3 regions of the Desulfosporosinus sp. SYSU MS00001 genome follow, and region 3 is predicted to be linked to each of the others. Evidence: riboswitches for the same ligand, from Rfam matches in the RefSeq annotation. Region 3 holds a riboswitch; each other region holds the start of a gene.
What was found. A riboswitch is a leader RNA that binds a small molecule or an ion and turns the genes downstream of it on or off. The one in region 3 is predicted to bind cyclic di-GMP.
Positions count from the first base shown of each region.

Region 1: it holds a riboswitch for cyclic di-GMP, as region 3 does, so the genes downstream of both, ACPUYX_RS10045 (helix-turn-helix domain-containing protein) here and ACPUYX_RS03900 (methyl-accepting chemotaxis protein) in region 3, are expected to answer to the same signal.
Region 2: it holds a riboswitch for cyclic di-GMP, as region 3 does, so the genes downstream of both, ACPUYX_RS11980 (alpha/beta fold hydrolase) here and ACPUYX_RS03900 (methyl-accepting chemotaxis protein) in region 3, are expected to answer to the same signal.

Region 1 covers NZ_JBNFTW010000004.1:285,595-295,920, reverse strand. The annotation lists gene ACPUYX_RS10060 (ABC transporter ATP-binding protein) at 134-946, opposite strand; gene ACPUYX_RS10055 (ABC transporter permease) at 922-1,752, opposite strand; gene ACPUYX_RS10050 (MarR family winged helix-turn-helix transcriptional regulator) at 2,144-2,818, shown strand; gene ACPUYX_RS10045 (helix-turn-helix domain-containing protein) at 3,027-3,359, opposite strand; cyclic di-GMP riboswitch class I at 3,369-3,459, opposite strand; gene ACPUYX_RS10040 (MBL fold metallo-hydrolase) at 3,739-4,473, opposite strand; gene ACPUYX_RS10035 (M48 family metallopeptidase) at 4,551-5,795, shown strand; gene ACPUYX_RS10030 (DUF1015 domain-containing protein) at 6,312-7,550, opposite strand; gene ACPUYX_RS10025 (phosphoglycerate dehydrogenase) at 7,794-8,957, opposite strand; gene serC (3-phosphoserine/phosphohydroxythreonine transaminase) at 9,026-10,114, opposite strand.
Region 2 covers NZ_JBNFTW010000006.1:1,757-12,082, forward strand. The annotation lists gene ACPUYX_RS11965 (hypothetical protein) at 1-281, opposite strand, end outside; gene ACPUYX_RS11970 (Ig-like domain-containing protein) at 1,311-3,101, opposite strand; gene ACPUYX_RS11975 (hypothetical protein) at 3,242-3,976, opposite strand; gene ACPUYX_RS11980 (alpha/beta fold hydrolase) at 4,047-8,516, opposite strand; cyclic di-GMP riboswitch class I at 8,598-8,686, opposite strand; tRNA gene ACPUYX_RS11985 (tRNA-Lys) at 9,359-9,434, opposite strand; gene pepV (dipeptidase PepV) at 9,545-10,326, opposite strand, start outside.
Region 3 covers NZ_JBNFTW010000002.1:107,178-117,503, reverse strand. The annotation lists gene ACPUYX_RS03935 (mannitol dehydrogenase family protein) at 1-1,261, opposite strand, end outside; gene ACPUYX_RS03930 (bifunctional 2-keto-4-hydroxyglutarate aldolase/2-keto-3-deoxy-6-phosphogluconate aldolase) at 1,297-1,944, opposite strand; gene uxaC (glucuronate isomerase) at 2,011-3,405, opposite strand; gene ACPUYX_RS03920 (MFS transporter) at 3,563-4,852, opposite strand; gene uxuA (mannonate dehydratase) at 4,937-6,010, opposite strand; gene ACPUYX_RS03910 (GntR family transcriptional regulator) at 6,223-6,906, opposite strand; gene ACPUYX_RS03905 (SHOCT domain-containing protein) at 7,186-7,548, opposite strand; cyclic di-GMP riboswitch class I at 7,901-7,984, shown strand; gene ACPUYX_RS03900 (methyl-accepting chemotaxis protein) at 8,190-9,902, shown strand; gene ACPUYX_RS03895 (hypothetical protein) at 10,244-10,326, opposite strand, start outside.

The DNA of each region.
Region 1 (10,326 bases), on a different contig from region 3:
TTCTCTCATAATCTCTTTTTCTATCGTTACTCTAATAGTAAAGTGAGGTTTGAAAAATCTTACTGCAATTCATACGCCATAGAATTCAGTTATTGAATTGATTAATTGGACTTATTCAATTGTATTTTCTCATTTACTTCTTAACTTCCAGATATTCCCGATAAACCTTGGACCAAATCTCATTTTTGATCTCCACGAATTCGGAGCTTAGTTTTGTAGCTTGATCTCGCGGATAAGGAATATCTACCGGGATAATTTCTTTTACCCGTCCGGGCCGTGCGCTCATAATGATAACCCTTTGAGCGAGAATAACAGCTTCCTCCACATCATGGGTAATAAAGAAACAGGTCCTTTTTTCCGTCTGCCAGGTTTGCAGCAGCTCTTCCTGTAATTGGGAGCGTGTCTGAGCATCAACGGCTCCGAAAGGTTCATCCATCAGAAGAACCTCCGGCTCAACGGCATAGGCTCTGGCTATTGCTACCCGCTGTCTCATCCCGCCTGAAAGTTCTTTGGGATAGGCGTGGGCAAAATCCTTCAGTCCTACTAGTTCAAGATACCTTTCAGCTTTCTCTTGCCGTTCTTGCTTGCCTAAACCTTTAAGTTTCAAGCCAAACTCGACATTTTTGAGGACAGTCTTCCAAGGAAATAAAGCATATTGCTGAAAGACGACTCCTCGTTCCCTGCCCGGACCATTAACCGGTTTCCCGTCAACTAAGACACTGCCTTCTGTCTGTTTCTCGAGTCCGGCAATAATGTTTAGCAACGTAGTTTTACCACAGCCGCTGGGGCCGACAACACAGACAAATTCATTATCCGCAATATCTAGGTTAACATCCTGCAAAGCAACCAGTTGACCTGTCCTGGCCTGATATATTTTCGAAAGGTTCTTGATCTCAATTCGATTGTTAACGATGTTTTCCCTTAACTTTTCCTGACTTCCTGCCATCCCGTTAGCTTCCTTTCCAAAAATAAGACCCCTCTGTCCAAGACAAAGCCGATAATACCAATTAATACTATGCCTAAAAGAACCAGATCCATACGGAAATAAATACTTGCCTCCTCAATCATATCGCCTAAGCCCGCTGAAGCCCCGGTCAATTCTGCAGCTACCAACGTCGTTAAAGCACTGGCTAATCCCAGCCTTACTCCTACTAAGATATAGGGAAATGATGCAGGTACTACAACTTCAAAGAATATATCTTTATCAGTCGCGCCTAAAACTTTAGCCGCTTTGATTAGGGTCGGATCAACATTGCGAACTCCTTGATAAATGGTAATAACCATCACCAGAAAAGATGCAACGAAAATAACGGTAACTTTCGCTCCCTCTCCCACACCAAAGGCAACAATTACCAAAGGAATGAGGGCAATGGGAGGAATCGTTCGAAAAAACTGAATCCAGGGCTCGACGATATTGCGGAATAGGCTGTACCAACCCATTAGAAAAGCAACTGGAATAGCGGCAACTAATCCCAAGGCAAAGCCGCATAAAACCCGGAAGAGACTGATGGATATATTTGAATAAAGACTGCCGCTTTGTAATTCTGAAACAAACGCTTGGGCAACTTTCCCCGGGCCAACCAAAACAGCCCCAACCTGCGGAAAAGAAGAGATCCCTGCCCAAAATAGAATGCCAACAATAAAGGATATGACCGTCATAACCCGGGCATCAATTTTATCCCAAAACTTAACCCCTTCTTGACCGCTGCTTCCCGCATTCCTTCTTTTTGACACCGACTGATTCACTGCCACGTATTGCTCACCTCCTTTCCATCCTTGACTATACATCCTGTTTGATGAAAACGCGCTTACCAAATCAGGAATCCTTCATTTACCTCAAGGATATCTCTAAACAATCAGAAAATACAGTATGATCTTTTTTCATACTTTTAGAGGACGATCATCTAAAAGTTCGTACATATCGTCTATAACTTGAAAAATATTATAAGATTTTCAACGGTCCTTATTAATGCGAATCGAACTTAAATCATGCTTATTTAAAACCTTAAATCCAAAAGGCACTATTTCTTCATTGCAGAAAGTACCTAAATCATGAATTGACAAATTAGTAAGGTACCTTTATAATATAATTCATAAGGTACCTTACTAATTATTAATTGCTGCTAGAAAGCGAGGGTTAATTATGAATAACAATGATCTAGACTTATTTGATCAATTTGTCCGCCTTGAATGGCTGCTTCACCGCTATCATCAACACAACCACAGACACCATGGTCCTATGGGAGACTCTCATCGCGGCCAGGGGCGGGTACTGGCTCTACTGAAGTTAAAGCCGGAAATTAGTCAGAAAGAGCTTTCCGATATCTTGGACATCCGCTCCCAATCTTTGGGGGAATTGCTGGCAAAATTAGAGCGCAGCGGTTTTATAACCAGGACCCCTTCCCAAACTGACCGCCGTGTTATGGAGGTGCGCTTGACGGAAACAGGAAAAACGGTATCTGACCAAAATGAGCAGCAGAAAGATACTGAGTCCTTGTTTAGCTGTCTAAATCAAGAGGAGCAATCTGCTCTCAGCGATTATCTGAGTCGTATTATTGATAACTTAGAACAACAATTCGGTAATATTGAACCCGGACCACATTGGCATGGACTTGAACATGGACATGGTGGGCATCCGCCTTTTGACGGCAGAGGTTTTGGCCCTCATTGTGACCGGAGAGGCGGTCATCCACCCTTCCATGGCAGACACTTTGCTCAGCATTTCGGCAGCGAAGAAGGTCGTTCCCCTTTTGATGCCAGGGGGTTTGGCCAAAATTCTAAGCCTGAGGATAAACCAGATAGCTCTGAGGAGAAATAGATTATCGTAAAGAGACCCAATTTAGACTATTATCCCTTGAAAAGGGACTCTAGCTGCAGCAAATCTACTGCTGTACACTGATAAGTTACTGATAAGTTTCGGTATGCAGGTCTAAAAAAACCAGCCCTCTACCTACTTAAATATAGGTAAGAGGGCTGGTTATTTACAGTTTTGAAAACTTTTGCTTCAGGTCTAGACCGTTTTAAGTTCATCGTCTTAAAGCTCTCAAGCTATTTACTTTCAAGAATCTAAAAAATAGGCCAGTCTCTTTTTTAGGAGGAACATCAAGCCTAGTTTCCAAATCAGTTTCAGTTACCCCCATTCGATAGGTATGTACTAAGCTATCAGCATCCAGTCCCAGAAAACGTGCATAAGAACGCAAATAGCCTATTGTGTATACTCCTCCAGGAAGGATTCCAAAGTTCCCTTCTTCTAAAGCTTGCAAATACTTCGTTCGAATTTTAGTAATTTCTTCTACGTCTTTTAACTCTATTCCCTTTTCTTCTCGGGCCTTCCGTAATTGTAGGAAGACATTATCCATATCTAAACCTCCGGCAGCCTGGCAATCATGGCAGGGGCTTTCCTGCTTTAGACCCATAGCTTTGCGTCATACCTTTTCAGATATTTTGCCCTTATTCAGAACATTTTTCGAGATAAGGTAACATAAATGAAGATTTTATATATATTGGTAAAACGCAGTTACAGAATGTCGTATTTCCGAGAATCTTCTCGTGAAGTATTTTAACACATTTGTCAATAACTTTAAATACATTTTTGCTATATTTTTCTATATTCTCTTCTATATTTTTTACTATATCTCTTTAAATTTTTACTTAGGGATCAACACAAAAAATTGGGCTCTGCGGATCAACAACTCTTGTTGACTGTAGAGCCCAATTTTGTTGTTACTTAAGCATAATTTAAAAAGCTAGCTGTAAGATCTGTTCTTGTACATCATTCGTCAATACGCCCCCATGATAGCAAATAACATTATCCATATCAAACTGAGCTAGTTTCTTCACTGACTTATTAGCTTCATCCAAATCGTAAGTAGCTGAGGGATTCGGTCCCGATAATAGGCCGTCGTCGGCAGTTAAGGCATCTCCAGTCACTAACGTTTTACTTGCCTTATGATATAAGCAGATATGACCGGGAGTATGTCCCGGTGAATGGATGACCATAATTCCTCCGCAATAGGGGAGCTCTTCACCATCTTCAATAGTTCTATCGACCATAGCTTTAGGCGGGTTGGAAAATACCGCTTGAATTCGTTTCCGTTGGTCTTCCGGCAACGTGTCAAAGAGTTTCGATCGTTTTGCAGTTTCCGCTTTGATTAGGGGCTTATCACCTTGAATGTAAGGTTTTTCACTCTCATGTGCTAAAACTTCAACCTTTTGCTTTGCACAAGCCAAGATTTCCGGTAAACTGCCAATATGGTCAATATCTTGATGAGTTATGATAACCTTGCTCAAGCGCTCAAAGGAAATCCCTGTTTTTTCAATGGCCTCCTTAATTTGCGGTTCTAAACCCGGAAAACCGGCATCTACTAGAATTACAGAGTCTTTATCCCAAAATAGTGTTGGATAGATAGTTGTTTGACGCCCCATCAGATTAACTGTCAGTTCAAGGGCCTCAACGCCGTTTGCTATTTTCAATTCTCTCAACCTCCATTGTCATCCTAATGGATCTATAATAATAACATACAAGCAACGTTGCAAGGTGGTAATAAAGAATGATGACGATTAACAATAGCTTTCGCCGTATTTCTCAGGCTTGGTTCCTTCTTCTAAGTTTAACTGTGGTCTTTGCACTTCTCTATTTCATTTCCGCACTCTTTCCCAAGCCGATCGATCCTTCCATAAGCAAGTATTTTTCTTTAGCTTTGGCAGAGAAGGCCAGAATATACAATTACACCCCGCGTATTGTTTATATCGTTCATTTATGTTTCCAAATCGGTTTTTTAACCTGGCTGCTTTTTAGCGCCAGAGGGCAATTTTACGTTCAGCGCATCCGAAATCCCGGCCGAAATTATTGGGTAGTTTCCCTCCTTTCCATCCTGGCCATATGGCTTATAAGCACTTTAATTTCCCTGCCTTTCTCCTATTATAGCGGGTACTACTGGCAGAAAATCTGGGGTTTTAGTACCCAAAGTCAAGTCGCTTGGTGGATTGATTATCTGAAAAATACGAGTATCGATCTTGTTCTTTCTCTGGCAGGAGGAATTGTTTTCTTCCTGTTGGTCAATAGGCTATCCCGTTATTGGTGGTTAGTCGGCTCACTGTTGTTCAGTCTTTGGCTCCTTGTAGAATATTTCTTTTGGCCCATTGTCGTATCCCCAATTTTCAACCATTTTGAACCCATACCCAACTCGGCCGTTACTGCAATGGTTGATGAACTTGCGCAAAAGGCAGGATTAAACGTTGGCTCAGTTTTCATGATGGATGCCAGCAAACAAACAACCTTTGCCAACGCCTATTTTACCGGTGTAGGCAGTACGAAGCGAATCGTAATTTATGATACTTTATTAAAAAACTATACCCTGCCGGAGATCAAGGCTGTTATTGCTCACGAAATGGGACATTGGCGTCATAGCGATGTTGTCCACGGGCTCCTTTTAGGAATGGCAGGGGGGTTTATCGTTTTTGGTTTCTTGACCTTTCTCTTAAGACCGTGGCTGCCGAAAAACTCCAATAAACCGCCAGAACTCTGGGCCGCTCTGCAGCTCGCACTTATTCTTCTCCTCTTTGTGAGCAGTCCCATCCAAAGTGCTATCTCCAGAGAAATGGAACGAAATGCTGATTATTTCTCCTTAGAGCTTACCGGCAACCTTCCGGTACAAATTCAACTTCAGGAAGATCTGGCACTCAATAGTTTAGCAGATTTAGACCCTCCCGGCTTCATTGTCTGGTTTAGCTACGATCATCCACCGACCTTAACCAGAATCCATGACTTCGAACGAGAGTATCGTCCAAATTGAGCGGAACATTTGAGGGACAAGCCGAATAGACTATCTCATAATCGCCTCCTCACTCTTATAAATTCGAATGAGGGAGGTGAAAGAGATGCTTCTAGGAATTATCGGTATTTTAACAGCTTTGCTTATAATTATTGGTTTACTACTCGTTATTATTCTCAGACTTCCAGCAGCCGCAGCAGCAGCTTAAATTGCCAATCCCTTTGCCTAGGCGTTTGCCTAGGCCTTCTTTTTATGTTGCATAAAATCCCGATATAAATGAAACGCGGAGAGCTTAAGCCCTCCGCGTTTCAAAGATTAATGAACTCTAATTCGTTGCCCAGGATAAATATAATTCGGATTAGAAATCTGTGGATTTAAAGATATGAGTCTTCGCACACTAGTTCCGTGACATTGCGCTATTTTATGCAAAGTATCGCCTCTGCGAACATAATGATACATTTAATATCCCTCCTCATTTTGACTACATCCCAAAATATTCCACGAGGAGTTTGTTCGGTGCTTGGCAAAATAATTCTCTTAGCCCAACTCATGAATAAATAATCCGCTCCTGAGTTTCGGTTCAAACCAAGTCGACTTCGGCGGCATTAACTGACCTGCGTCGGATACATTAAGCAATTCATTGATTGAGGTTGGGTACATAGAAAAGGCAACCCTCATGTCAATGTTGACCCTGCTTTCAAGTTCCTTAAGACCTCTTATTCCGCCCACAAAGTCGATTCTCTTGTCTGTTCTAATGTCTTTTATATTTAGAACCGGTGTTAACAAATAATTTTGCAGCAAAGTAACGTCAAGTCCCTCGACGGGGTCACTTGAACGAATCTCCTTCTTGGCGCTTAACTTATACCAGACTCCTTCCAAATACATCCCGAATGTAGCCTTTTCCGTTGGCTTATAAGGTTCCTTACCGATAGTTTCGATTAAAAACGATTGTTTCAGAGCACTGAGAAACTCTTCTTTCGTATGACCGTTCAGATCTTCGACCACACGATTGTAGTCTAAGATCATCAACTGGTCATGGGGAAACAGCACCGAGAGAAAAAAGTTAAACTCCTCTTCTCCGGTATAATCAGGATTGGCCGCTCTACGTTTTAGCCCGACTTTTACCGCGGAAGCCGTTCGATGATGACCATCCGCGATATAGACACTTTCGATCTTCCTAAATTCGCTTTCGATCTTTTCGATATCAATCTCGTCCGCAATTTTCCATACTGTATGCCTGATTCGGTCAGGAGCGATAAAATCATATAATGGCTTTTCCCGTTTTATTTTTCCTACAATATTATCAATAGTTTTTTGTGAACGATACGCTAAAAATATTGGACCAGTTTGAGCATTGCAACTATCCACATGATTGATGCGATCGATTTCTTTCTCTTCCCGTGTTTTCTCATGCTTTTTGATAACGTTATTCAGATAGTCGTCAATCGAGGCGCAGCCGACAAGGCCCGCCTGGGAACGGCCGTTCATCGTTAACTCGTAGATATAGTAACAGTTCTTGCCATCCTTAACGAAGATACCTTCGCTGATCATTTCTTGGAGGGTGTTTCTCGCTTTCTCATACACTTTTGCCTCATAAGGATTAACGTCCTTGGCAAATTGAGTTTCAGCTCGGTCAATCTTCAAAAAGGAGAACGGTTCTTTTAAGACTTCGGCCTGAGCTTCTTCACGATTATAGACGTCATACGGCAGCGCAGCAACTCTGTTTGCAATATCTTCTCGAGGTCTTACAGCTTTAAATGGTCTGATCACAGCCAAAGTTCGTTCCCTCCAATCCCATAACTATTTGTTTGTTATTTTTTATCATTAAATTTTACCATTATATTGTCCAACAAAAAATTCCGAGGGGATCAAAAAGAGGTCCCCTCCAGCTAATTTATCAATTTACAGTTTGAAGGCTCCATCTTCTATAGCTGGTGAGATGAATTACCACTCCAGAATTATCGCTGAACTCTTGTTTTGAACATGTCCCTGTTCTTAACGAAGTGTAGGTGGGGGAGATTACTTAATAACCCTAATTCTTAAAACCCCATCAATTTCTTCGATTCTCTTGATAATGTCAGGGGTCGAAGGCGGTTCGATATCGAGCAGGGTATATGCCCACTGTCCCTTACTCCTATTCATCATGTCCGAAATATTAATATTTTCTTTAGCAAACGCTGCGGTAAATTGGCTTAACATGTTGGGTACATTGCGATGATGAATGGCAATACGCTCTGCTTGAGTACAAACCCCCATGTCACAATTGGGGAAGTTAACTGAATTTTTGATATTCCCATTTTCCAGATAGTCCATTAATTGGACAACTGCCATGACGGCACAGTTATCTTCTGATTCATTCGTTGAAGCTCCTAAGTGAGGAATTGCAATAACGCCTTCATGTCCAACCACTTTAGGATTGGGAAAATCCGTCACGTATTTGCCAACTTTGCCGGAATTTAGGGCTTCAATCATGTCATCATCATTCACCAAAGTGTCTCGGGAGAAGTTAAGAATTTTAACCCCATCCTTCATAAGAGCGAAGGCGTCTTGATTGAACATACCCTTGGTCGTATCGGTTAAGGGGACATGAACCGTAATGAAATCACACTCGCGGTAGATCTCTTCCAATGATTTGCTTGGTTTAATATATTTCGAAAGCTTCCAGGCTGAGCCCACGGAAATAAAGGGATCATAGCCGTAAACTTCCATCTCCAGTTTAATGGCCACATTGGCAGCCAAAACTCCAATGGCTCCCAGTCCGATTACGCCAAGTTTTTTACCTTTAATTTCGGTTCCCACAAACTTAGCTTTATTTTTTTCAACGAGTTTAGCAACCTCCGGCTCATCCTTAACCGAAGTCACCCAGTTTACTCCTCCCAGAATGTCACGGGAAGCGAGAATCAAGGATGCGATTAAAATCTCTTTGACTCCGTTGGCATTCGCACCCGGTGTGTTAAAGACAACAATTCCCTTTTCAGCACATTTGTCGAGAGGGATATTATTAACTCCGGCTCCGGCTCTGGCTATAGCCTTTAAAGAATTCGGCAGTTCTGTTTCATGAAGATTTGCGCTCCTAACAAGTGCCGCATCAGCATTATTAAGGCTTTCAACCATCTCGTAATTGTCCGTGAGTAACTCCAAGCCCACATTGGCTATATTGTTCAATCGGTTGATTTTAAACATCGTTTCATCTACTCCTTCTTAAATCTACTTGTTATTTGATCACTTGTTAAGAAATCTGCTTTAATTCACTAAAGCGGCTTGTTTTCGTCCTCGAATTTTTTCATAAATTCCACCAGACTTCTAACACCTTCAATTGGCATAGCATTATAAATACTTGCTCTCATCCCGCCAACAGTTCTATGCCCTTTTAAGTTTTCAAAGCCGACTGCCTTTGACTCTTTAATAAATTTAGCATCAAGTTCCTCCGAACCCGTAACAAAGGGCACATTCATGAGCGAACGATCCTTCTTGGCGACAGTTCCCTTAAACAGTTTGCTTGAATCAAGGTAGTCATATAAGATTGCTGCCTTCTCTTCATTTCGTTTCTTCATGGCCTCAAGACCACCTAACTTTTGAACCCACTTAAATACTTTGCCGCAAATATAGATACCGTAAGCAGGAGGGGTATTATAAAGGGATTTATTATCGGCATGAGTCTTATATTTTAACATTGTCGGTGTACCGGGCAAGACATCATCGGTAATCAGGTCTTCGCGAATAATAACCACCACAACTCCCGCGGGGCCAATATTCTTCTGAACGCCGGCAAAAATGATGCCGTATTTTGTGACGTCGACTGGTTCTGAAAGAATATCCGAGGACATATCCGCAACTAAGATTTTGCCGCCTGTTTCTGGTAACTGATTATATTTCGTCCCATAAATTGTATTGTTATGGCAAATATACACATAATCGGCATCATCGGATATTGTTAAGTTCGTTAGATCAGGTATATAGGAAAACATCTTATCCTCAGAAGAAGCGATGACATTGATTTTGCCATATATTTTCCCTTCGGCGATGGCCTTTTTAGCCCATTGTCCGGTATTAATATGATCTGCAACTCTATTCTTCATCAAGTTCATCGGAATCATAGCGAATTGCTGGGATGCTCCGCCTTGGAGGAACAATACCTTGTAATTCTCCGGAATGTCCATCAAATCTCTTAACGTTTTCTCAGCATCCGTAATTATTTCTTCAAAGGCCTTTGAACGATGACTCATCTCCATAACGGACATACCTGTACCGTTATAATCCAACATCTCTTCTGCTGCTTCTTTCAACACCTCTTCCGGTAATACGGCCGGACCTGCTGAAAAATTATATACTCTTGCCATGAAATAATCCTCCTTTTAATCTATCCTTAAATTTTAACTCTCTCACTACTATTCACTGGCTATCACTACGTTTTACTACTATCACTATTTCGTGTTATCAATTTACACAACTCTCCTTTTTTTAAATATTTTAATCGAATTGTAATATAATGGATGTGCAAAAAAAAACAAAACCCGCCCCATCATTGGGGCGGGAATTCCGCGGTGCCACC
Region 2 (10,326 bases), on a different contig from region 3:
CTCACCCTCTCTCTAGCTCGTTTATATTTATAGCTGTGTCCCAGATCCATTGCCTCCTGGGCTTCGAATGGGGATTCGACTCTTAAAGTACTGAGATAAAAGACGAGAGATCCTATAACGGCTGAGACGATCGCTAAAACATAATAAATCGTCGCAAGATATAAATTGAAACTATCGTCAAAGGTATAAATTTGTCCTGGATTAAACATCAAGTTTCTGGAATAGGCAAATCCGTAGAACATTAAAGAAGCAATATAACAAACGACTGTAACTTTGGGCATTATTACACCTCCGCCTCAATAACTGGTCTTCGCCGATCAAGGAAGGAAATACAGCGACTACACTATTAAGAACCTAGTCATTTTTCAAGATAGCAGATTCCTTTTATTCAGGGATGTGTCTATGTATTAGATAATATATTAAGAAAATAAAGAGACCTATAATACATTACACTTTAGCACAATATACTAGTACATTTATTTGGCTTTTGTTCGAACCTATGTTCTTATTATACCTCTATCTTAAATGAATAGCAACAATTTCTATCCACGTAATCCCCACAAAACTATACTATTGATATAGATATCCTCCTATCCTCCTGTCCTTTTCTTGAAACAAAATGATTTAACGGCATAATTATTCAGTGTTGAACCTTGCTTGCTGCAAATAAAAAACAAACGTCCGAAAAACCAAACGCTTTTTTAAACCTATTGAAATTCAAATGTGCAATCAGCATGGAGTAGGACTGATCGAATAAACTTATAAAAGATGCCCACGATGAAACAATAAATCCTCAGCAAAGGAAAAAGTCTATATTTTGGGGAGAAATCCAGAGAGTATATGATATATTTTCTCCCCTCTAAAATTCACACAAAATCCTCTTCCCTTTTGTGTATTTATTTGTGTATTTATTTATTTACTCTTAAAGGTGCGCCCCCCCTATCAAAAAACCCATCAAACCTTCCGTCAGAGGGAATAAAAAAATCTTAGGCCGCTCTATCAACGTTACACACTCAATGTGTGTTTCGCCGTAAAGGTGATAATTATACTCGAAAATGTTATTTTACGCAAAGGTTAGACCCCCTTAAGAAAGGGGGGCGTTTTGGTTGCGGGATAACTACTTCTCTTGCAGCAATCGGGGTAACTACTCCATTATCCACTGTTGCTATATTATTATCACCATTCATCCAGATAAGGTCCTGGTTCGTTACATTTGTCGGTTCAATAGTTGCCTTCAGTGTTCCTGTTGATCTGCCCGCTTCTAATGTCATTGGAGACTGATCGAGGGATACACCTGTTTCTTCTATATTTTATGGTGCTACTTCATTTGATGGTACTGGTTCATTCACTACCACTTTACATATTGCTGTCTTTCCGTTTTTGGTTGTTACAGTAATTACCACTTCACCTGAAGCAATCGGGGTAACAACTCCATTGTTAACTGTTGCAATCTTATCATCACTACTTGTCCATATAGGATCCTGGTTCGTTGCATTTGTCGGTTCAATAGTTGCCTTCAGTGTTCCCGTTGGTCCGCCCGCTTCTAATGTCATTACAGACTGATCGAGCAATACACCAGTTTCTTCTATGGTCGCCGATACTTCCTTTGATGGTGCTGCTTCATTTGTTGGCACTACTTCATTTGATGGCACTAATTCATTTGATGGTACTGCCTCATTTGATGGTACTGCCCCATTTGATGGTACTGCTCCATTTGATGGTACTGCTCCATTTGATGGTACTGCTCCATTTGATGGTACTGCCTCATTTACTGTTACAGTACATGTTGCTGTCTTGCCATCTTTTGTTCTTGCAGTAATAGTTGCCTTACCCGCAGAAATCCCCTTAACAACACCTTCTTCATCAACAGTTGCTACGGAACTATCCGAAGATTGGAATGTGATATTATCTTCTGCAATTATTGTGCTTGTAGCATCCGAATCTTGAAGATTTACTAAAGTATTATGAGTTTCTCCTATATTAAGATTATATGAGGTACTATCCAAGGCAATACTCTGTACTGCATTTTCCTTCAAAGTATTTGGAATACTTAAATCAATCATAAATATGTATGAATTTTCGTAATTATCTTTACTTCTTTCTAACCATACAATCTTATTTCCTGAAATACTGGGATTTTGACATTCCCTAATAGTTGAATAAAGTATATCTAATTTTGAAGTTGAAATATCGTACATACAAATATCGTTAGTTCCATCAAATTTAATATCTAACCAAGTTACTTTATCGCCATCGAGCGAAATTTTTTCTACATTTGCACTTACATCTGCAATTTTTTTCGTAGATCCATCTAACAGATTATATAAGTATATTTCTTTTCCAACTTTATTTCCCTTAAGCCATACAATAAAATTATCGCTGATAACCGGTGATGTATGATCAGAATTATCAGTTGTCAGTTGTACTTCTTTACTTGATTTAGCTGAAGAAATTTCATTCATAGAAATATTCCAATTGCTATCTTCAGCACTTTCCTTATCCTGCCATACTACTTTATTCCCACCTATTCTTGGATTTATCTGATTAGGTGAGTTACTTCGGGATACTGTTCTTATCTTTTTGGTTTGCAGGTCATATACGCGTACATAATGATTATCTTTATAAGTATACTCCCAGGCTATTTTATCACCCGAAATTACCGGATTCGATTGGAGTATGGAAGCGCCTTGTTTTAGTGAAGTAATTGGGGTTTCAATTCCTGTAGTTATATCATAATAATAAATATCTGCAGACAACCCATTTCTATAGTCCTCCCAAACTATCTTATCTTTATTAATCATAGGATTTTTTTGGTTTTCTTTATCCGATGTGATTTGTTTTTCTTCTTTTGTCCCCAAGTCATACAAATAAATATCAGCATTTCCGCTTCTATAATCTGTCCATACTATTCTATTGCATGCTATACTTGGCGTGTCCTTAATACTATTGGCTAACGCAATAGGTCTTGCCGACACAGACTCGATTGAACCATTATCTAGAGCATAGGAAGAATTTACATAATAAGAACCCGAAATTACAAGTGAACTTATAATTATCCCTAATAACTTTTTGCTTAGATTATTAAAAATACTTTTATTCATATAATTCACCCTTTCATGATTTTAATTCAAATTAAATCTATTTGTTCGCACCCCCTAAGATTCCCGAAATTAGCAAAAGAATAAAAAACGTCTGCTTGATGTCTAATAATAAATTGTAAGTTTACTTATTCGAAACATTATTAAAAGTCATCTAAGGAAAAACTAATTCTGTTATTACTAGGAAAAATATTTAGCAGATATGTTTTAGCATAATATTTGATAATTACATTTAGTGCTGTTGCCTTAGTTTTTAAACTAGCGTCTTTTTTGATTTCGGCATTATAATTAGTATTTAAATACTCTATACTATCGTTAATAACATCATTTCTTGATTTTGTGCAAACAACAGAATTATTTGTCCAGTCATATATAATATAGCTATCGTAATTTATCTGGTATATGACTTCTGTATAATTATTCCTATTTTCCGCAATAATTTTATTTTTTTTAAAGCTGGTAGGATATCCACTATCGATACTATAGGCAAATACCCCGTTTTTTAGAAGGCTCTTATAAATTGTGCCATAGTTTCCCTTTTGTTTGATATATTGATTTATTTTCAATAAATTATGAACTGGTGAATGCCTGTAATAGTCAAATAATATACTGCCAAATAACGAATTAATTGTCCAACTAAATAAAATTAAGAATGCTATACCAATAAATGAACTCGATGTGGTGAAAAAGTTCCCACTTTTTAAGATTGCTTTATTGAACAGAGAAATTATTACCGTAGAAAGAACTATTCCTAAAGGATAATAGATCGAAGGAAAAAATTGAGCTACAGTTGGAAAAAGATCAAATGACATTAATGTAAAATAAACAAAAGTGAAAAATAGTATTATTAATACATTTAGCAATATTTTAAGCCTCATATTAGGCCCCCTTAGATAACCTGTAATGATAAGTCTACCTATTCTGATAGACTTATCATTACGTCCTTTATCAATTATTAATATAATCAATAACTTTATTAATTGTTTCAATACGATGTTGATTTTGTGAATGAAAATTATTTTGAACCCAATGGCCAAATATAGTGTCAATTGTCATAGATGTTTTATTTACTGGAACAAGCCCGGTTCTTTCTTCATCAGATGGAAATCGTATGCCAAATTGACTCTGATTGTTCACGACATTATCGCCACCAATCATCGTAAAGTCAAAAACTATATCATCACGATGACCATATTTTGCATAGAATCCCTCCGCAATACTATTTCTAAAGTTTGTGAAATTACTCGAATCCAAATTCACATCAAACGACAATGTTTTATCTTTTAGATCATCTGGTAAAAATTCGGGACCAACATCATCATAGCCGGCAATAAAATAATATTTATCGCCAGGTGAATTTTCAATTTTCGTCTGATCTGTTTGATGTGTAACCGCATAATTTCCTTTTGCGTTGTAATACCACTTCTCAGAGCTTTCAAAACCCGTGCCGCCATAAATTTTAGCTGAAGGATCAAGATCAACATCACACGGAATAAATAGAGGGGTCCATTCTGAAAGATCAGCTTCTCCACTTCCCCAATGAGGTGTGTCTATAGTAATTAGTTTATTGACATTGTCTGAACCACCTAGATTTTCAATATAGTAACGAGATACTAATCCTCCCATACTGTGTGCAATTATATTAAATTTTGCATTATGAGTAAGCTGATCATTAATTGTGGGATAAATGTAGCCAGCAAGATCGTCATCAGACATATGGTTTAATAAACTTTCAATATAACCTTTGAATTTTTCTGCATTTAAATATACCATATCCTGATTGGGGTAATTGAATGCAAATAAATTCTTATTAGGTTTATAACCTTTCCATTCTAATTCATAGCCAATATTCTCTTGTAACGTTTTGCTCCCATCACTATTAACTATATTGGTTATTTCTTGTGCCTTATAATCTGTAAATGACCAAGTTCCCGAAGAGTCTAAATCACTTCCATATTCGTTATTTAAATTATGTCCATATGCGTACAGATTGGTTTGTACTCCGAAACATGCGTAAGTGTTATCAGTTCTTCCGTGCAATAGCATAACCGGTGTTTTGAATGGTATTAATGGATTTAGATCTTTACTATCATTATATCCGTCTCCATCTGTATCAGCATTGGCTGGGTTGGATTTAAATGAATAAACCTTAATAGTGGTTGGGTCTGGTAAGAAAGGCATGTCTATTACTAGATCTGTCGGTTCACATGTTAAAAGTTCTTGAGAATCTGGTATCCCATCACTATCCGAATCAGTTGATAAATCTGTCGCTTCCGGAGCTTTGAGCAATTTGACGTTTTCCAAGTTTGCTAAGCAGATCCAGTATCCATCATTTACAGTACTAGCGATTTTATCTTTTAATGTATCCAGCAAATCCGAAAAGTCGCTATAAATATCTCCGAAAATACCATTTGTATCAATATATAAGTTCTCATAATCTGCTTGATCATATGGATCACCAATTACCGATACTATGATATTATCAGACTTAAGCTTAGAAATTTCTTCATCCATTGATGGGATTCCAAAGTTATTATTCACTTTATAGTTAGCATCTGTTACAAGAATAATAAACTTTGTGGCATTTGTTCTAAAGCTCATTTGTCTGGTAGTCTCCAATGCATCAACTGCACATTCAGGGGTATCTCCGCCTCCGGAAGCTCCAAGTTTACTTAATTCATCTTTAAATTTATCAACATCCGTATACCACTCATCTTTAACATCTTTGTGAACTTTAGTAGAATCAAGACCGTCGCATGTAATGTCTTTATAATCCACCAATCCTAAATGTAGAGATACTTTGGCGCTATTTAAGTTCGTAACAAAACTTGCTATATTATTTTTAACATTTTCAATATTATCTCCCATAGAACCTGTTGTATCTACGCAAAATACTATATCAGCCTGACCGTTGACCGTACCATCATTACTACCCATGTCAGCAAATATCTTTTTTACGTTTATAACCATATACCTGCTAAAATGGGTTACTTCTGCAGAAAGTGAATTGTTTATGGGATCAATTGTCGTTTTTACTTGGTTCATTTTCCCTTCATCATCAAGCCAGAATATACTGTAATTGTTTATATAAGAATCTGACAGTTGATTTTTATCTAGAGTAAATGTAATAGTAGCATGGTCAAATTTCTTATCAAAATGTACGTCAATTGGATGTCCAACGATTGCACGATTATTAACTAACAACGGATCGTTAATATCATCATTTACGATAATGTCATTATTAATATCTCCTGCAGATGTAATTGAAATATCCGGTTTAACAGGATTATCGTCAGTTAATAGGCCTACAGAATAACGACTTAAATCTACTTTTTGCGTAGTTTTTTCTAAAGAGTCAATGGTACCATTACCATCAGTATCTTGCATTAGCGGATCAAAGCCTAGTTTGATTTCGCTACCGTCACTTAGTTGGTCACCATCAGTATCTGTCATGAGCGGATTGGTTTTATACACATTGATTTCATCATTATCACTTAATCCATCACCATCAGTATCTGATTTAAATGGGTTAGTGTTATTTAAATACTCATTTAGATTATTTAATCCATCACTATCAAAATCTTCTAATGCATCACTAGTTCCATTATCATTGCTGTCAGTTTTAGTTGGATCCGTACCTAAAACTGACACTTCATAGCCATCCGGTAGTCCATCATTGTCAGTATCCGGATTATTAGGATCAGAGGCGATTTTTTTCTCATAATCGTCAGGCAACCCATCATTATCGCTATCTGTCTGGCCTGCTGATACTATACCATCTATAACAAAACTACTAACCTCATTGGACTCTACTATTGAATTGTCATTTTTTATTGCCTGTAACTTATATTTATATACCCCTGAAGCATTCAATTGTATGTCTTTGTAAGAATTCTCAACAATATTACCGGCAATTGCTGAATAAGTGCTGCTATTTATTTTTCTTAAAACAGTATATTCCTTATAACAATCGACCTTATCCCAGCTTAGTAAAATGGATCCTCCTGATTCACTTATTGAAAGAAATGGGTTGTTTGAAGTTGGGGATGTGCTGCCTCCATAACCACCACTGCTAACACTTAATACTGTAATTTTTCTGGAAATTGTCTTCGTTACATCACCAATTTGGGCTTCAACAGTAACAGTATAGTCTCCAGCTGTATTTGGTAAAGTCCAAGTATTTGTTGCCCCACTCTTATTAGCTAATGTACCTCCAGTTGCAGACCAGGCAAATGTAACATCACTTTTGTTCGATTTAACTTCTAACGATACTTGTGTGCTCGGATTAAAATTTGATAGGGAGGATTGTGAATTATTTACCCAATTTAGAGTTAATGAATTACTATTAATATTTTTTAACGAATTGACTATATCATCCGAAACTACAGCTTTACCTCCCAGAATATAAACAGTACTAATATTATCTTTAATGGTGCATAAATAGTTTGATACATTGGAAGGTATATTTGTATCAACCAAAAGTAACGAACTGTTAGCCTGAGCTGCCATAACACCACCTGCTAAAGCATCAGGAAAATTAAGTCCTGTGGCTAAGAATAAGTGATTATTATCTGTTTTTAAACCTTGAGCTACAGCTATTGCTGTCTCGTATCGATCATTACCCCAATAACGAGTTGGATTCATATTGTATTCTTTCAAACTTTCTTCTAACCTTTCAGAGATAACCGCCTTTCCGCCAATTATATAAGTAGAAGTTACATTCAAATCTTGTAATGCTTTTAAAGTCTCTGTAGGTAATTCATTTGTTTCTGTTAGAAGGATGGGCACATCATTGTAAGCCGCCCAACTGGATACAGCTAAAGCATCTGGGAAATTTTCTCCGTAGGCTAATACTGCTTTTCCATTGCTGAAGCCTAGTTCCTGAGCTATTAATGACGCGGTGTCGTACCGATCTACTCCACCTAGTCTTTTCACATCACGACCTTTATCCTTTAATTCACTTTCTACCGTTTCGGGTATTACTACTGGCCCCCCTAAAATGTAAATCTTTTGAGGGTTAAGTCGGATAATTTCCGCCTCAGTATCCTTATTTAAACTAGTTCCATCTGTTAACAACAACGGCGCGTTGAGCTTATGCGCAAGAGGAACCCCTGCTAACGCATCTGGAAAATCATTTCCTCTTGCCAGTATTACTGTTCCTGATCCTTGAGGATACATTTGCTTTGATATTGCAATTGCTGTTTGATACCGATCATTGCCTGCTATCCTTTCAATTTTAGTTTCTTTTGTTACCGCTACATTCTTTCCATCATTTTGAACTTGATCTGCAAAAGCAGGCGAAATTGTCCACGGAATCATCAAAATGCACAAAACAACAGCGATAATTTGTTGAAAAGAACCATGAATCCCACCCTTTTTTTTAAATGTTTTACTCTTTTTTAGTACCATTCCTCTCATCCTTTCTTCTCTTGAATATCTCATTGTTTTGAGTTTTCTACTATCCAATTAATTTGAACGCAAAAAAATAAGACCGCCTAATTTAGCAGTCGAACTATCATAGCACCCAACAGTACCGTAGACTTCCAACTTTGCGTCCCAACTTTTCAGTTGGTTTGCCCAGGTTCACAGTTATTTAAATGTTCACAATTTACTCACAATCTAGGTATAACTATAATATTTAATAGCGAACATTGTCTACCATTTTTATCCAACATGTTTTTCTGAATAAATCCAATTTATTGAATTTTGAGCATGTTTCTGCACACTTTTTGTTTCTTTCGACTGCGAAATTTTTCAATTATATTAAATTAACCACAGGTCATAACTAAACCTCAAGGTATCCATTGTATGTAATCAGATCATAAAGAGCCGCGGTCAGTCCCTAAAGCATTTGAAAAAATAATTAATTTTAGGATAAATAACGCGATACGTTATTGGTTAACACCACTCCGCAAAGGTCGCGTTGGCACCAAAAACCGAAAAAGCCCCTCACAACGATTCGTAGATGATTCTGTCAATGTAGATCCCTTAAATCACAATATTGATATTCCGGTGCTTGCTCGCATTCAATTCCATGAGTGCCGACATAAAAGCCGCTCAAAAACTTGAATCTTTATTTCAACGCAAAAAGAGCATAAAAAGAACAGGCTTGAATGCCTGTTTTTCTTTCCTCCATAGGTATTGTTAAGTTTATTGGGGATTCTTTTGGTCATACGTCCCAAAATGTCCCCAAACGCCAGTTTAATACATTAACTGTATAAATCAAAAACCCGCAATTGCTTGCGGGAGTAAAGCCTATTTGGTGCGCCACCGCGGGATCGAACCGCGGACCTGCCGATTAAGAGTCGGATGCTCTACCAGCTGAGCTAGTGGCGCAATAACAACAATAATTAGTATACTCATGTTCCTAATGATAGTCAAGCTTTTTTTTAAAACTAGTTTTGTTTATCCCATACCTACCCTTTTCAATCCGCTTTCGCTTTATCTTAGCAATGCTCAGGGTCACTTGCGATATTTAAGATCGCCTGGGCATAAACTTTGGTCGTTAACAGCACGTTATTGATAGAAATATATTCATCAGCACAATGTATCACTTCAGGTTCACCTGGGAAAACAGGACCAAAAGCCACGCCCTGAGGGAGCGCTTTAGCATACGTTCCTCCGCCAATAGCAAAAGCGTATGGTTCGAGACCAGTTACATCTGCATAGGCTTTCAACAGTGATTTCACTAGTTCACTATCCTTGGGAACATGATGAGCTTTTTGATGGCTAAGAATTTCTAAAGTAAATCCCTCACCCCGAATAATTTTTTCGATCGGCTGCAAAACATCTTCTTGCTTGTATGTTACAGGATAGCGAATATCAAGAACAAAGCGCAGGTGATCCGAAGCCAATTCAAAGATTCCCAGGTTAAGAGATAATTGACCAGAGGGTTCGTCTCTGAAAGCAATGCCAAATCCTTCTCCGAAGAAGCCTTTTCCCGGATACATTAACATGAACTCAAGAATTTGTTGCTCCGCAGAAGTTAGAGGCAATTGCTGCAAATATTTCATGGCAAAGATAACGGCATTCTTTCCTTTCTCCGGAAGACTGCCATGAGCTCCTATCCCTTTAAAACTAATTATGATCTCCGAAGTTTCCTTTTGATTCTTGATTTCAGCCCCCACTCCCTCAGGGAAAACGAAGGAATTCAAGGACTGAACGATCAACTCATGATCAAGCCCTCGCAAAATAACTCCACAAAGGTCGGGAACAATATTTGCTCGTT
Region 3 (10,326 bases):
CGAACCTTATGCTCACTTTCTGTGAGGTATCAGTTGCTATCCTTTGAGGAGCATCGGGGATATAAGGGTTTGTTAACCGTTGTTCCAAAACCTCACGGAGAAAATCCTCCGGATTTATGATACCCGGATTAACAACGACAGGCAGCCCTTCATGATAGCCAATCTTCTCCACCAGCCGCCTTAGACTCTTGTCCTCCATTTCATCGGCAATAAGAGTATACCCCAGAAGGCAGCCAAATACTGCCAGAGCCGTATGCAGAGGATTTAAGCAGGTGCAGACCTTCATTTTTTCAACCTTATCTACCGTCTCCCTGTCCGTAAAGAACACCCCTGCGTCTTCCAGCATCATGCGACCGTTGGGAAAATCATCTTCAACCACCAGATACTGCGGCCCTTCAGCATTCACAAAGGGAGCAATAAAGGTATTCTTCTTAGTGCAGAGAATTTTTGTGCCTGTAAAACCCAAAGCCGTCAGAGCAGTCTGCACGGTTTCCGATGGCCTTGGAGTAATCTTATCAATCATTGTCCAGGGAAAAGTAACTTTTGCCGGATCATTCAAATATGCCAGGAAGTCCTTCTCTACTAATTTATTCTCTGCCCATTTTTGAGCAATGGTTATGATGGCGCTTTTAAGTTTCTCACCATTGTGAGAACAATTGTCCATACTCACAAAGGCAACAGGAAGCTCGCCGGTAATAAAGCGTGTATAGGCCAGAGAGGCAACCTTAGCCATAAGGTGGCGGGGCTGGGATGGTCCCTGCTGCATATCCAGCTCAACATCTGAAAAATATTTCCCCGATATCCCTTTTAAGCTATAACCCTTTTCTGTAATCGTAAAGCTCGCCATTTGGAGGGAAGGCCGAGTAAAAGTTTCCTTCAGCCTTGCCCAGTCCTCAGGACGAGCAGGATCCCCGACCAACCCTTCGCTGATGCTGCCAACTACTTTTTTAGCTAAAGTCCCATCAACATTCATAGTGGCTAATAAACTCAGATTGTCATAAGGTTTATAAATTTGATCAATAATTTCCCAATCGAAGGCCTCAACAGCTACAATTCCTGTATTAGCCACTCCTTTATTGAGAAGTGTTTGCTGTAGTACCGCGATAAATCCTCGAAAAATATTACCTGCCCCGAAATGGACCCAGGCCGGATTATCTCGTGTAACCCTAATCATTTCATCGGCTTGAAAACCTGGCAATTCAATACCGGATTCTGTCCAGGGCTTACCGTCTTTAATGCCTTCTCTGCTTAAGTCGAGCATTGATTTTGTCCTCCCTAATTGCTGCTATGCCTCTTTTAATGAGCTCGTGCTGCTTTGATTTGTTCGGTGAACTGTTTGGCGATGGTTGTTATGGACTCATAATCACCGTTTTTAGCACCTGATGTCAAATTTCCTCCGATGCCAACAGCTATCGCTCCAGCGTTAATCCATTCGCTCACATTCTCCAAACTGACTCCGCCAGTAGGCATCAGGGATGCATGGGGCAAAGGGCCTTTTATGGCTTTGATAATGGCCGGGCCGAACAATTCCCCCGGAAATATTTTTACCACATCCGCTCCGGCTTCCATACATTCGACAGCTTCTTTAATCGTCATAGCCCCAGGCATGCAAGGAACCCGGTATCTGTTACAAAGCTTCACCGTTTCCGTATTGAGACACGGGCTGACGATATATTGCGCCCCGGCTAAGATCGCTGTCCTTGCCGTTTCAGGATCAAGTACTGTTCCTGCACCAATTACTATGGATTTGGATTTATACGTTTGGGCTAAATCCTTAATAAGTTCCTCCGCTCCGGGTACTGTAAAGGTAATTTCAATCGCCGCAACTCCGCCGGCAAGACAAGCTTCAGTAATCTTAAAAGCCTGTTCTTTATGATCTGCTCTGATAACTGCAACCAAACCGCCCTCTTTAATTCGTGAAACAATTTGCTCCTTATTTGACATGCACAACATCCTATTCTTATCATAATCATAATCGTATTCGAATTCTAACTACTTCCGTAATCTCTTCTAATCTATTTCAACGTCTAAAAAATCCCTAATATTGTTGAAACATATACCTTTAATAATCTGTCCCAGAAAATCAAAATCAGGATAAAAATCGCCGCGCTCTACCCAATGTCCTACGAGATTGCACATGATCCTTCTAAAGTATTCGTGCCTGGGATAGGAAAGAAAACTTCTGGAATCCGTCAGCATTCCGACAAAGCGCGAAAACAGTCCAACATTAGCCAAAGTCTTCATTTGTGCTAACATACCGTCTTCATGATCATTAAACCACCAGGCAGCTCCAAATTGAATCTTTCCTGGAAAATGGCTCTGAAAATTTCCTGCCATAGCTGCCAATAAATAATTATCCGTAGGGTTTAAACAATAGAGGATTGTTTTGGGAAGTAACCCGATACTCTCAAGATCATCAAGAACGTTGGCTAAGTCATTGATAAAATTAAAATTGGCAATCGTATCGAAACCGGTATTAATCCCAATGGAGTTAAACATTTTCGAATTGACATTGCGCAAAGCACCTACATGCAGCTGCATAGCCCAGCCATGCTTGGCATATTCTTGGGCCAAATGGAACAGTATGGCTGCTCGGAATTTAACTTCTTCCTCAGGTAAGATAATCTGTTGATTTAAACGTTTCTTGAAGATTTTGCTTATCTCTTCTTCACTTGCTTTACTGTAAAAGGCAACAGATAAACTATGGTCTGACAATCGACAGCCCAGAGCATGAAAATCCTCAATTCTGTTGTTTAGAGCAAGATAAAAATCTTCCAGTGAATTGATGAAAATATTTTCGATATCACCTAATTTATTGATCCATTCGAGAAACGATTTATGCCCGATTTCCAGGGCCATATCCGGTCTAAAGGTGGGAAGAACTTTGATCTTAAAGGTTTCATCATTCTTTAATTTTTCATGATACACTAAGGAATCTATGGGATCATCTGTAGTGCAGAGAGCTTTAACATTTGACTTCGTAATAAAACTTCTCGCTGAATAGTTACCGCTTTCCAGCATCCTGTTGCAGGTCGCCCAGATAGAGTCTGCAGTATCAGGTTTTAACGGGGTATCAATACCGAAATACCGATTGAGTTCTAAATGTGTCCATTGAAAGAGTGGATTTCCCATGGTAAAGGGAACAGTCTCAGCCCATTTCTGGAATTTTTCCCGGTCGCTCTTATGGCCCGTGATATAGTTTTCAAGTATGCCATTCGCTCTTAGAGCTCTCCATTTGTAGTGATCCCCGTTTAACCAGAGCTGCGTTAGATTATCAAATTTTTTATCATCTGCTATCTCCTGTGCCGGGAGATGACAATGGTAATCAAAAATAGGCATGTCCTTGGCATAATCAAAAAATAATTGCCGAGCTGTTTGGGATTCTAACAGGTAATTTTCATCCATGAATTTGTTCACCCTTTACACCTACCTTTTCTTTATGAAAGCGTCTAAATCGGCCAGTGACAAAGACTTCGTTGAGAAAGAATTTGTCCCTGGCCCAACTTTAAATTATTAAATCATATCTAATAACGGCAGTGTCTGAACATTCTTCTTGAAATCTTTAAGCGATCTGTTCCTGAGCAACGGCACCTGCGTTTTTAGCTGCTTTGACAAAGAAAGCAACCGCTAAAGCACCAATAATTGCCAGACCTCCGGCCAGAACAAAGGCAGGAGCGAAATGACCGGTACTTTGAACGATCCATCCTGTTAAAGCAGGTCCAAAGATACCGGAAATGTTAGCCATGGAATGCACGAATCCGCTTGTTCCTCCAACCTTTTCACTGGGTACAAGGTCTTGAATAATCGCCCAGTATGTCGTTGCTTGCAAGTAGATGAAGCAGACACCGAGGGTCATAAAGAACACTGCGCTGACGGCGGAATTAGCAAATCCAGTTAAAACAACACATACGGCGGCAAGCAAAAGACACGTCACCAAGACAACTTTGCGCGAAAAGAGAACCTTGCCTGTTTTGCGATAAATAAAATCGATAATCATACTCCCGGCTACTTGACCCAAGGCACCCGCTATCCAGGGAATCATAGCAGCAATTCCCATTTGGGAGATACTAAGGTGCCGTCCTTCTACGAGATAGCTGGGAAACCAAGTGATAAAAAAGAACAGCGTATAATTATAGCCAAACATCCCCACAATCAAAGCCAGGATACTGCGTTGTTTAAGAATTGAAAAAAGGCTGACCTTAGCAGGTGCTGAACCAACTTGAGCAGCGGCTATGTCTCTGCCTGCCGTAATTTCTTTTAATTCTTCCTGGGATACCCGCGGGTGATTGTTGGGCTTATCGGTACTGATCTTGAACCAAGAGAAGGTCCAAATCAGCCCTAGAACTCCAAGGACAAGGAAAGCTGCCTGCCATCCCCACTTCAGGGAAATGAAAGCAACTAAAGGCGCTGACAGCGCTCCTCCAATCGGCGCTCCTCCATTGCATATCCCGACTGCTGTAGCCCTTTCCTTAAGCGGAATCCAGTTATTCATTGTTTTGTTCGTGGTAGAGGTTAGAGGCCCTTCACCAAAACCAAAAATAACACGGATAAAGAAGAGCGAAATAAAATTAAAAGCCCCTGCTGTTAAAGCACAAAAGATTGACCAAACAGCCATAGCATAACCCATAACTCTTCTCGGACCAACTACGTCTGATAAGAATCCGCCAATAAAATTGAAAAGTGCATAGCCGACAAAAAAACTGCTTAAGATTAGGCCTGAAGCAAACGGCGTTAATGAAAATTTCTTCGATAAAATCGGCAGGGCAACGGACATTGCTGATCTATCCACATAATTGATAGCATTGGACAAAAATAACATCGTTACAATCGTCCAGCGATACTTCTTAAACATCTATCATATCCCTCCATAGTTTTTATTAGCCTCGGCAGGTTAAAGTCTTAAGACCATTTCTCAACAGAGATAGATATCTTAGAATTAACACCTGCTTTTAGATATTGCATCCCAAAGACCTAACAAGTAATTTGCTCCAATGGCCCTGTCATATAATCCATAACCTGGTCTTCCCTTTTCCTCCCAAATCATACGGCCGTGATCGGGGCGAATAGGTCCCGTAAAACCAATGTCATAAAAGGCTTTCATAATTTCATAGATATCCAAAGACGAGTTTACATCCTTATGGGCTACTTCATTAAAAACACCGGGTTCGTGAATTTGGATATTTCTCACATGGCCAAAATGAATTCTTCCCAGTTTGCCAAAATAGCGGATGATCTCCGGTATATTATTCTCGGGATTAGCCCCTAATGATCCAGTACAAAGAGTTATACCGTTATAAGGACTATCAACCAAATGAATAAGACGCTCTAAATTTGATTTTGAAGTAATGATTCGGGGAAGGCCAAAGACAGACCAGGGTGGATCATCGGGATGAATTGCCATTTTTATATCACACTCTTCGGCGACGGGAATAACACCCTCCAGAAAATATTGCAGGTTCTTAAAGAGCTTGTCTTCATCAAAATCGCGGTACATTTCAAATAAGCTTTTTAATTCTGTTAAGCGTTCTTTTTCCCATCCGGGCAGAACAAAACCATTTGAACCTTTCTCCATCTCTGCGACAAGAACCCGAGGATCTAAATTTCGCAGCTTCCTGTCATCATAGGCTAAGGCCGTTGACCCATCCATAAGTTCTTTAGCTAATTCCGTTCGAGTCCAGTCAAAGACCGGCATAAAATTATAACAAACGACCTTTACGCCTGCTCGTGCAAGATTCCGCAATGTTTTGTTGTAATTCTCAATATAGAGATCACGACTAGGCAGCCCTAATTTAATATCCTCGTGTATATTGACACTTTCGATGGTTTCAAAAAGCAAGCCATAACTTTCGATATCATACTTTACGTTCATGATATCGTCTAACGGCCACACTTCTCCTACGGGGATATCAAATAAGGCAGTCACGACTCCTTCCATGCCGGGAATTTGTTTAATGTACGGTAAAGAAACACTGTCATGTTTTTTACCATACCAGCGAAAACTCATTTTCACGCGCCCTATCCTCCTCGTCTAATTATTTTATCTCCAGACCAGAACCCAGACCCCTTTCTTAATTTATACTAATTATACTACCATACTAGTTATATTAGTCAATGTTATTTAGACGATTGAGAGATAAAAAATCACCCCATTTATGGGAGTATAAAGTTAATTTCCCATAAAGAGGTGATTCGTATTTTTGGTTTTAGTTAAGTTTGTTTAATTTAGATAAAATAGTGCCTGAATTCAATGAGTAAATCTTCAATATCGATACGAATTTTATTTAGGTGTTTTTGAATCGTTTTAGCTGCTAAGGATAGATTTTTTTCTCGGATGGCTCGAACCAAATCTTCATGCTGACTTAGAAGCTCAGGCCAATCATGTTTGCCGGCAACATTCAACATCCTTACTCTGTTATAATGGGTACTCATTTGTTGGATTAGTGACCAAATACGACCCTTTCTGCACCCTTCGAAGATACACCTATGTAAAGCTTCATCAAGCTCAAAAAACTTCAGATAATTTTCTTCTTCTACACATAATTCCTGAAGGGTTATGTTAGACTGCAGTTCGAATAACTTATCTGCAGGAAATTCTTTAACCGCGAGATTTATGACTTCCTTCTCTATAGTTTCACGTAAGAAGAAGGATTCTTCTACATTCTCAACATCTAATAAAGAAACTCTTGTTCCTTTTTGAGGCAATATATCCAGCAGATATTCGCTTTCCAGCTGAATAAAAGCCTCTCGGACAGGAGTCCTGCTTACATTCAGCAATATGGAAATATCCTTTTCTGACAAGGCACTTCCTGGGGGAAGCCTTAAATTCATAATATTTTCTTTCAAACAACGATAGACATATTCACGTGTTGACTCGTGAGACAATCGTTCCGAGACGGCAATGTCCATACAGTACTCCAATCTTTTTGTACTAGTATACCAGTTTTTTGGTCCTACAGCCAACAGTGAATTACATCGGAAAGTTCCTAGCAAATTTAACCTCGTCTCCTACCCATTTAGGTTGGGGGATGAATTGCCGTATATCCGCAATAGTTGGTCGGCATGAATCCAGATATTTCGGCTTAAAAATTATAAAACCTATAAAAGCGATAAAGCCCAAGAAATATTCCAAATTTAGGAAATTCTTGGGCAGAAGACTTTATTTAACGTGCGAATTCCTGATTCTTCTTAACCTGTTTTCGTTTCAGACATGTAACCTAACGTCTTTTTCCTTGTCATATAATCCTCCATGTCAATTTCTCCGCGGGCATAGCGCTCATTCAGCAATTCAAGAGCTTTATCACTCTGTTTATTAACTGAAAGGAGAAATTCACCTAAGTGTTTAACAGTATAGAATATTAGCAGGAGAACAGCGATTGCGATAATAAAATGTAGCCCCATGTTAATTAAGGCGTAAACGTTTAAACCGCTACTTATTACATTGCTGCCGCCACTGTTGGGAACAGAGAAATTAGAACCAGGAGCATTGGGAATAGGCGTAATATGCCCCTGACTACTTCCAAAACTAAAGCCTCCACTGTAGGGATTCATGGTTCGACTCACCTCCTTTTTGTCCTAACGTTACTCTAAACCAGACATTTGGTATTTTCGTGACTAAAGTGTGATTGTTCTATAAAGGTTTTGCGTCTAAGAATATAAACGATGGACTTTTAACACCATTTTGAATGATGGTTCTGGTGTATGGACCTATCACTGCTGTTACATCACGGCAACATAAAGTACAGTCCCTGGTTAGTGGGCTGTACTTTATCTTTATTTTAATGGGCTTACTGTTTAATAAATTTTGATAAAGTCATTAAGATACTGTCAACATCAACATTCGAGAAATTAAAGGTAGTATTATAACTATACGAAAGAGTTCTGTACAAAAAAATTATGGGATGGACGATAAAGGCAAACTTGGCGAAAGCCAAGGACGCAAAGCTATGGGTCTTCCAGTTAAGCTGATGACTGCCAAGCTTCCGAAACGCTCATATCGCCATACCGCAAAGGTGTGGCGATTTTTATTTCCACCCTAAAATCCTAATAAAAGGAGGGCTCAAATCCTCAGCAACAGATGCTGCGCTTAAAGCGAATGATGAAAGAAAACGTATTAAGTAAACAACTAAAATGTGTTAGACGAGATAAGTCAACTAATTTTGCCAAATACCAATAATTTGGAGGCGCTATGTATGAGTTGGTTTAGAAATTGGGAAATTCGGAAAAAGATTTTAGCCTTGGTCGTAATCATGGTATTGTTCATCTGTGCAGTGGGTTTTGTTGGTTACCACTTTAGTTCCGTCGACAATTCTCAAATGGATGATATCTATGCAAATTACCTTCTGTCTGTTAAATACATAAATGATGCGCGAGCTTTGTCCAGGGCTGATGAATCAGATACCTTTCATTATTTTTTAGTCAAAGATAAAACCACTCAACAAAAGTTGCAAGACGAGATCATTTCTCTCTCTGATGACTTTGATAAAAGTTATGCTTCCTACTTGAAATTAGCTAATAACTCCTATGAAAAAGAAAAAGTATCGAAAATTAATCAGGAGTTAACCGCCTTTAGAACTGAACAGCAAAAAGCAATAGCGCTGGTCAAACAGGGAAATCCAACGGCTTATGAATATTTCGCTAATAACGCTCAAGCACATCTCGATACGATAAATACGACCCTGCAAGAACTTGCTGATTTCTGTGCCCAAAAAGCAGATACTATCTATACTCAAAATGACTCGACAAATATTGATGCCCAAAGAGTCATCATTGTTTTAACCCTCATCGCGGCTCTTTTGGGTCTTCTGATCAGTTATCTAATTTCTAATTTAATTACCATTAACCTTAAGAAAGTCTTAGCCGGGGTAGAACGAGTTTCAAATGGTGATTTGACAGTTGAAGATGTTATTGTCAAGGGAAACGATGAGTCAGGTAAGTTAGCCCAGAGTTTTAACCTTATGAAAAAACACCTCCTTGAACTAGTTAACCAGGTTAGTCATACCTCACAACAAGTAACTGCATCATCTGAAGAACTTAGTGCCATTATTGAAGAAAACACACAAGCTGCCAATCAGATCGCCTCATCCATGGAGCTTGTTGCCAACGAGACCGAAAAAGAGGCTATGGCTGTTGATGACGTAACTTCTTCTATTGAACAAATTTCTGCCAGCACCCAGGAAGTTGCGGCCAGCAGCAGTGAAATTGCCGACTCGATGACAAAAACATTGATGACAACTCAAGCCGGCCAAAAGGCTTTGGATGAAGTAACCTTCCAGATGACTAACATCAGTGACGGGACAAATATCATTCAAGAACGTATTGAAGGTCTTTCAATCAGCTCTAAAAAAATCAGCACCATCATTCAGTTTATAACTCAAATTTCGGAACAAACCAATTTACTAGCTTTAAACGCCGCAATTGAGGCAGCAAGAGCAGGAGAAAATGGCCGTGGATTTGCGGTGGTGGCTGAAGAAGTACGAAAACTTGCTGAGCAGTCACGAAAATCGACAACAGAAATCACTGCTCTTATTGAGCAAAATAATGAAAACATCGATTTAGCAGTTACTGCAATGGACCATGAAGTTAAAAATGTAAAAGAAGGCCTTGATGTCGTAAATGTCGCTGAACAATCATTTAAGGAGATCAGCAAACTTGTTGAGTCTGTTACAACTCAAATCGAAGAAATAACAGCAACGGTTCAACAAGTGTCAATTGGTGCTCAGCAGCTGGCAACTTCAGCCGAAAAAATAGATACCTATAGTAAGGAGACTGCTTCTCAAGCCCAAACAGTATCTGCAGGCATCGAGGAACAAGCAGCATCAATGGAACAAATAGCCTCATCTGCCAATATACTGGCTTCCTTAGCCACAGAAATTCAAAGTGTCATTGGCAAATTTATTGTTTAGAACCAAAAATCCGTAAAGAGGCTTTTGCAAAATGCATAAACGCCCCTCATAAACAAAACCCTGCATAAATAGTGGTTTAAATTCTCCACTTATATGCAGAGTTTTATTTATAAAAACGGATAGATATTCATTATGCAACAGTTCCTGCCCACCCTATTCCTTCTTCTAATCAGCCATAAACCACCAAGAGTGAGCAGCAGCACTGCTCCTACAACCACCGCGTATCCGAGAACGGGTCTACAAACCATCAGCACAAATGTAGGCAGGTTAGCCCCTAACCACAGAAGAAAAATCTCTGCAAAAAAAGTAATCTTTTTGAATTGCTTTATTTTTATAACATTTTATTGCTTCCTAGTCTTCCCTTCTTGATTCAATGTTAACAATGCTTCCATTTGATCAAAAGCAAACGCTGATGTAGCTGTCT